Regions from separate parts of the Streptomyces sp. NPDC046859 genome, predicted to be linked through region 3. Evidence: riboswitches for the same ligand, from Rfam matches in the RefSeq annotation. Region 3 holds a riboswitch; each other region holds the start of a gene.

Region 1 (2,255 bases), on a different contig from region 3:
CGCCGGCGCGGCTCGGCGGTGAGGCCGGCGAGGTGCGCCTCTGACGATACGACATGACTGTGTGCGCCATTCAGTTGTCCACAGGCGACAGCTCAGGATCAATGGCCCGAAACGGGCAAAGTCGCCGTATGTCATCATCAATGGCGGGCGTTTCATCCCGATTCGACTGCAGTGCGGCGTGACTCCCTCTGGGATTCCGGCCGGATTCGCGCCGAAGGTTCGATGTGCCGGATATCCGTTGACGTCGCATCTAGGCTTTCTGTCCGAATTGATGCCTTCATTCCAACTCGCTCCGGAATAAGGAAACCTGGAGCGACGTCACGTGAGGAGCGTCATACTGGTGACGGTGCGTCGCCCGTCATGTTCACGTAATCGGCCTGCCGCGCATGGGAATTCGAGGGTGGCGACCTCTTCGAAATACACGGAGTGTGACCGGTGGATCCCGTAAGGGATCAAGACGAACGCATTCGGTCGGAACCCCTCACTTGTTCCCATGCGTCTTTCTCGCTTACGTTCGCCACCAATCCGGACGGACGCCGAATCCTGCCGCCGACCGGAATCCGCGCACACTCACCCGTCCACGGCAGGAGCGGGGGACCCACAGGTACATCGCCTGTTCCGGTCCCGGAACAGGCTTGGGGTCAAGTCGCGTCCCGACGCGACCGGGCATCTCCAGCCCGCACCCGACAGCTCACCTCGCAGGCGCCGGAGAGGAATTCGCCATGCCCGCCAAGGGTAAGCATCGCCGTCCCAAGTCCCTGCGCTTCACCCGGACGATCGCCGTCGCCGGAACCGGTGGCGCCGCTCTCGCGCTGCCGCTGATCGGGGCCACCGGCGCCCACGCCGCGACCGGCCAGTCCGTCCCGGAGAAGGCGGTCCAGTCCGTCCAGGTCGCCGCCGAGAAGGCCCCGGCGCAGAAGACCTCCGCCCAGAAGACGCGCACCTACGAGGTGCAGCGCGGCGACTACCTGGCGAAGATCGCCGACGAGCAGGACGTCCGCGGCGGCTGGAAGAAGCTCTACGCCGACAACCGCGAGGCCGTCGGCGCCGACCCGTCGCTCATCCACCCGGGTCTGAAGCTCTCGATCGGCGACAAGGCCGCGACCGCCGCACCCAAGGCGTCGGCCCCGTCCACCTCCCGGTCCGAGCCGTCCGCGAAGCCCGCCGCGCCGAAGAAGGCCACCGCGCCGAAGAAGGCCGCCACGGCCGCGCAGAGCGCCGACGAGGCGAGCACCGTCAACGGCTTCACCGCCCCGGTGTCCACCGCCGCCGTCGGCACCTCCTACAAGGTCGCCGGCAGCATGTGGTCCAGCGGCTACCACACCGGCGTGGACTTCTCCGCCGCCACCGGCACGCCCCTGAAGGCGGTCGGCGCCGGCACCGTCGTCTCCGCCGGCTGGGGCGGCGCGTACGGCAACCAGGTCGTCATCCGGCTCGCCGACGGCTACTACGCCCAGTACGCCCACCTGTCCTCGCTGTCCGTCTCCAGCGGCCAGACGGTGACCGCGGGCCAGCAGATCGGCCTCTCCGGCGCGACCGGCAACGTGACCGGCCCGCACCTGCACTTCGAGATCCGCACCACGCCCGACTACGGCTCGGACGTGGACCCGGTGGCCTACCTCCGCTCCAAGGGCGTCGCCATCGGCTGACCGCCCCACCGCACGGCGCGCACCACCTGCCTGACACGCACGCGCACCACCTGCCTGACACGCAGCCGAAGGCCGGACCCCGATCCCCGGGGCCCGGCCTTCGGTCGTCCCGGGTGTGCACGGGTCGCGTTCCGGCGCTCAACGTCCCGCCCAGAGGCCGTATTCCGGCTTTGGTGAAGGCTTTGGCAGTGGCTTATCTCACCGTTCGTCAACCTCTTCCTACGGTCGCGTAGGTCACATCGGAAGGTGAATCATGTCCCGACGTGGCAGACGATTCGAAGAGTGACAGCAGAGCAGTGATCGGGTCGTACGTCGCGGTGGGGGACAGCTTCACCGAGGGCGTCGGCGACCCCGGCCCCGACGGGGCGTTCGTCGGCTGGGCCGACCGGTTCGCGGTCCTTCTGGCCGACCGGCGTCCCGAGGGCGACTTCCGGTACACGAACCTCGCCGTGCGCGGCAGACTGCTCGACCAGATCGTGGCGGAACAGGTCCCCAAGGCCGTCGAGTTCGCCCCCGACCTCGTGTCGTTCTGCGCGGGCGGCAACGACATCCTGCGGCCCGGCACCGACCCCGACGAAGTGGCCGAACGGTTCGAACGGGCCGTCG
Region 2 (2,255 bases), on a different contig from region 3:
GCCCACCTTCACGGTGGACCTCGAACTCGACCGCGACGAGCAGCTGCGCATCGGGGTGACCGACAGCCATCCGCGGTTCCCCAAACGGCTGCCGGCCGCCGTCCAGCAGGACAACGGCCGGGGCATGGTGATCATCCGCTGGCTGACCGCCGAGTGCGGCGGCCGAATGCAGGTGTGGCCGACCCGCGAGGGCGGCAAGACGGTCTCCATCGAGCTGCCGTGGACCGTACCGGCCTCGCCGGTCGCGGTCGCGACGCCGCAGGAGCCGTAGGAGCGCCGCGTGGCGCCGCAGGAGGCGCCGCGCGGCGCGTTCCGCCCCCGCCGGCCCCGGGAGGCCCCGGAGGCGCCGGAGGGCCCGGCCCGTGCCGGACGCCCTCCGCGCTCCGGGAGGGCGCCGGCGGGGGTGGGGGCGCCGTGGGCGCCCCGCGGGGTCACTTCACCCGGCCGTACCAGACGCTCCTCGTCCAGATCTTCTGCAGCCTGACCACGTCACCGCTCTTGGGGGAGTGCCAGATCTTGCCCTTACCGGCGTAGATGCCCACGTGGTAGACGTACGACCCCGAGTGGAAGAACACCAGGTCACCGGCCTTGCGATGCGAGGCGGAGATGTGGCGGGTCTTGTTGTACTGCTGGGCCGCCGTGCGGGGCAGCTTCTTGCCGGCCTTCTTGAACGAGTACAGCGTGAGCCCGGAGCAGTCGAACCGGTTCGGGCCGGTGGCGCCCCACTTGTACGGCGACCCCTTCTTCGAGGCGGCGATCCGAAGTGCCTTCGTCGCCGGTGTGGCGGCCTCCGCCTCCGAGGTGAGACCGGGCGCCACGATCGAGCCGCCCACCGCGGCGAGAGTGAGGGCCGAGGCCGTACCGGCCCTGGCCATGAGCGACGGGACACGATTGAGCGCAGTCATGCGCAACCCTTCGTCAGCCGCCTGTGAAGGATGACCTGTCGGATTCGGGCTGGCGAAGTTGCCCGGCCGCGTCGCGGCTTCACCCCAAGGGTTGCTCGATTCGAACGAACGTCCGTACCGGCGACCCGTCTTGCTCGGGTCCTCCACTCCTGCCGATCCACTCCTGTCGACCGGTCATCCGGGCGGCGGCAGGACTCGGCGTCCGCCCCGATCGCCCCGCCGCTGCGGCGGGGGCTTGTCGTCAGTCAGGGATCTTGGCGCACGGAAGAACGAAAATCCCAACGGAACCGGGGATTTGTGGTGTTACTCACCACTCACCCGTTCGGGTGGACGCTACTGCGTTCGAGGAAGTGGCCAGGTGCCCGACGAGCCCCGGACCAGCGGCGGAAGGCTCAAATCCGGCTGTGTGTCCCGCCCGTGACGCAAGCCGTACGAGCGCACGGAAGGAGTACGGAATACGCCGACGGGGGGTACGCCATTCGGTCCGTTTCGGCGTGGCGGCAGACGCGCGGCGGCGGGCCGCGGGTCCGGATCGCGGCTGTGGCGCCGTCAACTGTCGGAGCGCGGCGGCAGCGTGACGCGAGCCGTGCGGCGCTCCCCGTCCAGGACGCGCAGCGCACGCTCCAGCGTGCGGGCGTGCCGCTCCGTCTCGCCCCGACGGCGCGTCGGCGCCGGCGCGTCCCGGAGCGCGACCGCCTTGCCGACGAGCGCCCGGGCGGCGCGCAGGCCCCGGTAGATGTCGCCGTCCTTCGCCGGGTCGATACGGCCCAGCAGGTCCACGACCTCCAGGTGACGGTCGATCGGCTCCGCCTCCGCGCGCGTCGGCGCGGGAGGGGGCGGCAACTCGGGGTGGGCATCCTCCGGTCACCGCCCCTCGTCCGGGCGGTCGCGGCCGCGCGGTCCACCGGCCGGTACCACAGCGCCTCCTGGGCGTCGAAACACGGCCTCGCGCTCGGGATCGGCGGCCACCTGGGGGCGCGGCCGCGCAGGTCCGCGAGGTCGCGTCCGCTCCCCGCACACCAACGCTTCGGCCGCACGGCGGAGCACCGGGGGCCGAAGCCCACCTGAGGCCCCGGGTGGCCCCCCGGCGTGAAGGTCGGGCTGGGTCGCCCCCTGCCGCCTGTCGCGTCTCGGACGCGTCGAGGCCGTGCACCCCCGTCCGCTGCAGCGGGGGCGCACGGCCGGTTCGGTGGTTCCGCCGGCGCGGGCGGGGTCAGCCGGCGGGGGCGGGCCGGCGGGCCGGGGCAGGGCTCCTCGTGGTCGCGTTCGCCTTGAGGCGGGCGCCCAGCAGGACCGCGCCGAGGCCCAGTGCGGCCCACCAGGTCAGGGTGAGGGCGGGGCCGGCCGACG
Region 3 (2,255 bases):
GACTGGCCTACGACTTCGCCTCCCCCCTCGCGTTCTCCGGCGCCCCCTTCCTCACCGCCGCGCCCCTCGTCGCCGCCCCCCTCTACTCGCTGCACGGCACGGTGTGCACCGGGGCCGCCGCCGTCTGCGCGCTGCTCGTCGTGCGGTTCACCGTCGGCGGGCTGGAGACGGTGGAGGCGGTCACCGAACTGGTCACCGTGGTCGTCGTCTCCGCGCTCGCCGTCGTCATCAACGTCCTCGTCCGCCGCAGCGGCGAACGCCTGGCCTCCGCCCGCCGTGTCGCCGAGGCCGTCCAGCGCGCCCTCCTGCCCGAACCGGCCGAACGGGTCGGCGGGTTCCAGGTGGCCGCGCTCTACGAGGCGGCCCAGGAGGACGCCTCCATCGGCGGCGACCTGTACGCCGTGCAGGACACCCCGCACGGCGTCCGGATGATCGTGGGCGACGTGCGCGGCAAGGGGCTCGGCGCGGTCGGCGCCGTCGCCGCCATGATCGGGGCCTTCCAGGAGGCCGCCGAGCAGGAGACCACCCTGGAGGCGGTCGCGCAGCGGCTGGAGCGGGCCCTGGCACGCGAGAGCGGCCGGAGCGACGGAGGGGACCCCCGCGAGGGCTTCACCACCGCCGTCCTCGCCGAACTGCCGCACGGCGCGCCGAAGGTGCGTGTCGTCAACCGGGGGCACCCCCCGCCGCTGCTGCTGTACGCCGACGGAGCCGTGCGGCCGCTGTCCGCGAGCGATCCCGCGCTGCCGCTCGGCATGGGCTGGCTCGGCACCTGGCCCGACCGGGCCGACGAGGCCGAGTTCCCGAGCGGGGCGACGCTGCTGCTCTACACCGACGGGCTGTCGGAGGCACGCGACCGCACAGGCCGCTTCTACGACCCCGAGCAGGCTCTGGCGGGGCGGGCCGACGCGCTGCGCGAACCGGCCGTGCTGCTCGGGACGCTGGCGGCCGAGGCACGCCGGCACTCCGGGGGCGGCATGGCGGACGATCTGGCCCTCCTGGCCGTGCGCCGCCCCTGACGTCTCTCACGGACGGTGAGTGAACGAATCCCCTCCGCATAACGACTGATACACCGTCAGAAACGGATGGGCGAATCGACGAGAGCAACTCGCCCGATTTGGCCCGCTCATGACCCGTAAGTCCAGCCGGAAAACGTTAATGATCAAGTGGAACGGCTTGGAATCCGTACCCCGCGTCTATTAACGTTCGATAACGCAGCGCGGTCGTCCCAGCCGTCACAAGAGGCGGCTCCGTGCGCACGCGCCGAATCCTGCGAAGGAACCGGGGAACCACCACCTTGGGGTGAATCGCGCGGATACCACCGTGACATCACGGTACGTATACGCGCGTAGGAGACCTTCCTGCTCCGAACCCGTCAGCTAACCCGGTAGGCGAGAAGGAAGGAAAGGAGTACGCCCACGTGGCGTCGAACCGTCCTGCTCCCCATGCCCCGTTCGTACCCGGTCAGCGCACCGCCGACACCTTCGGCTACGACCGCACCGACGACGGCCCCTTCGAGGAGTGGAACCCCACCGCGGAGTCCCTCCGCCCCGTGCGCGGCAGGCACCGCGTCTCCAAGCAGCGCGGCGGGGGACTCGCCCGCAGCTCCACGGTTCTCGGCGTCGGCGTCATAGCGGCCGTCGGCGCGGGCGGCATGGCCACCGCGCAGAGCGGCAAGCCGCCGGTCGCCATCACCCTTCCCGACCTGCCCCTGATCTCCGACGACGACTCCGCCGCGGGCGACACCACCACCGCCCTCAGCACCATGGGCGAGACCGGCGAGGAGACCGCCCGGAGCGGCTCCGACGCCGGTGAGGCGCTGCGCAGCCGGATCATCGCCCAGGCCGAGTTCCAGCAGGACCAGGTCGACAGCAAGGCCGCCGCGGCCGCCGTCGCCGCCGCCGAGAAGGAGGTCGCCGAGGCGGCCGCCAAGGCGGAGAAGGAGGCCAAGGAGAAGGCCGCCGCCGCGAAGGCCGCCGCCGAGGAGGAGGCCCGCAAGAAGGCCGAGGCCGAGCGTCTCGCCGAGCTGGCCAAGCAGTACACGCTGCCGACCTCTTCGTACACCCTCACCTCGACGTTCGGTGAGGCCGGCGCCTACTGGTCGTCCGGGCACCACACGGGCCTCGACTTCGCCGCGCCGACCGGCACCCTGATCAAGGCCGTCCACTCCGGCACGATCACCTTCGCCGGCTGGGACGGCTCCTACGGCTACAAGACCGAGCTCACCCTCGACGACGGCACCGAGATCTGGTTCGCCC

What was found. Region 3 has a riboswitch for cyclic di-AMP ahead of ABZ899_RS21060 (M23 family metallopeptidase). Riboswitches for the same ligand answer to the same signal wherever they lie in the genome.
Region 1: another riboswitch for cyclic di-AMP. It lies ahead of ABZ899_RS33970 (LysM peptidoglycan-binding domain-containing M23 family metallopeptidase); the one in region 3 lies ahead of ABZ899_RS21060 (M23 family metallopeptidase).
Region 2: another riboswitch for cyclic di-AMP. It lies ahead of ABZ899_RS16400 (C40 family peptidase); the one in region 3 lies ahead of ABZ899_RS21060 (M23 family metallopeptidase).

Annotation. Positions count from the first base shown of each region.
Region 1 covers NZ_JBEYXR010000038.1:32,318-34,572, forward strand. Annotated here, with positions in the region: cyclic di-AMP (ydaO/yuaA leader) riboswitch at 562-718, shown strand; gene ABZ899_RS33970 (LysM peptidoglycan-binding domain-containing M23 family metallopeptidase) at 723-1,649, shown strand; gene ABZ899_RS33975 (SGNH/GDSL hydrolase family protein) at 1,946-2,255, shown strand, end outside.
Region 2 covers NZ_JBEYXR010000009.1:167,315-169,569, reverse strand. Annotated here, with positions in the region: gene ABZ899_RS16405 (ATP-binding protein) at 1-271, shown strand, start outside; gene ABZ899_RS16400 (C40 family peptidase) at 432-905, opposite strand; cyclic di-AMP (ydaO/yuaA leader) riboswitch at 909-1,116, opposite strand; gene ABZ899_RS16395 (hypothetical protein) at 1,455-1,748, opposite strand; gene ABZ899_RS16390 (ABC transporter permease) at 2,119-2,255, opposite strand, start outside.
Region 3 covers NZ_JBEYXR010000013.1:184,047-186,301, forward strand. Annotated here, with positions in the region: gene ABZ899_RS21055 (PP2C family protein-serine/threonine phosphatase) at 1-1,016, shown strand, start outside; cyclic di-AMP (ydaO/yuaA leader) riboswitch at 1,249-1,406, shown strand; gene ABZ899_RS21060 (M23 family metallopeptidase) at 1,418-2,255, shown strand, end outside.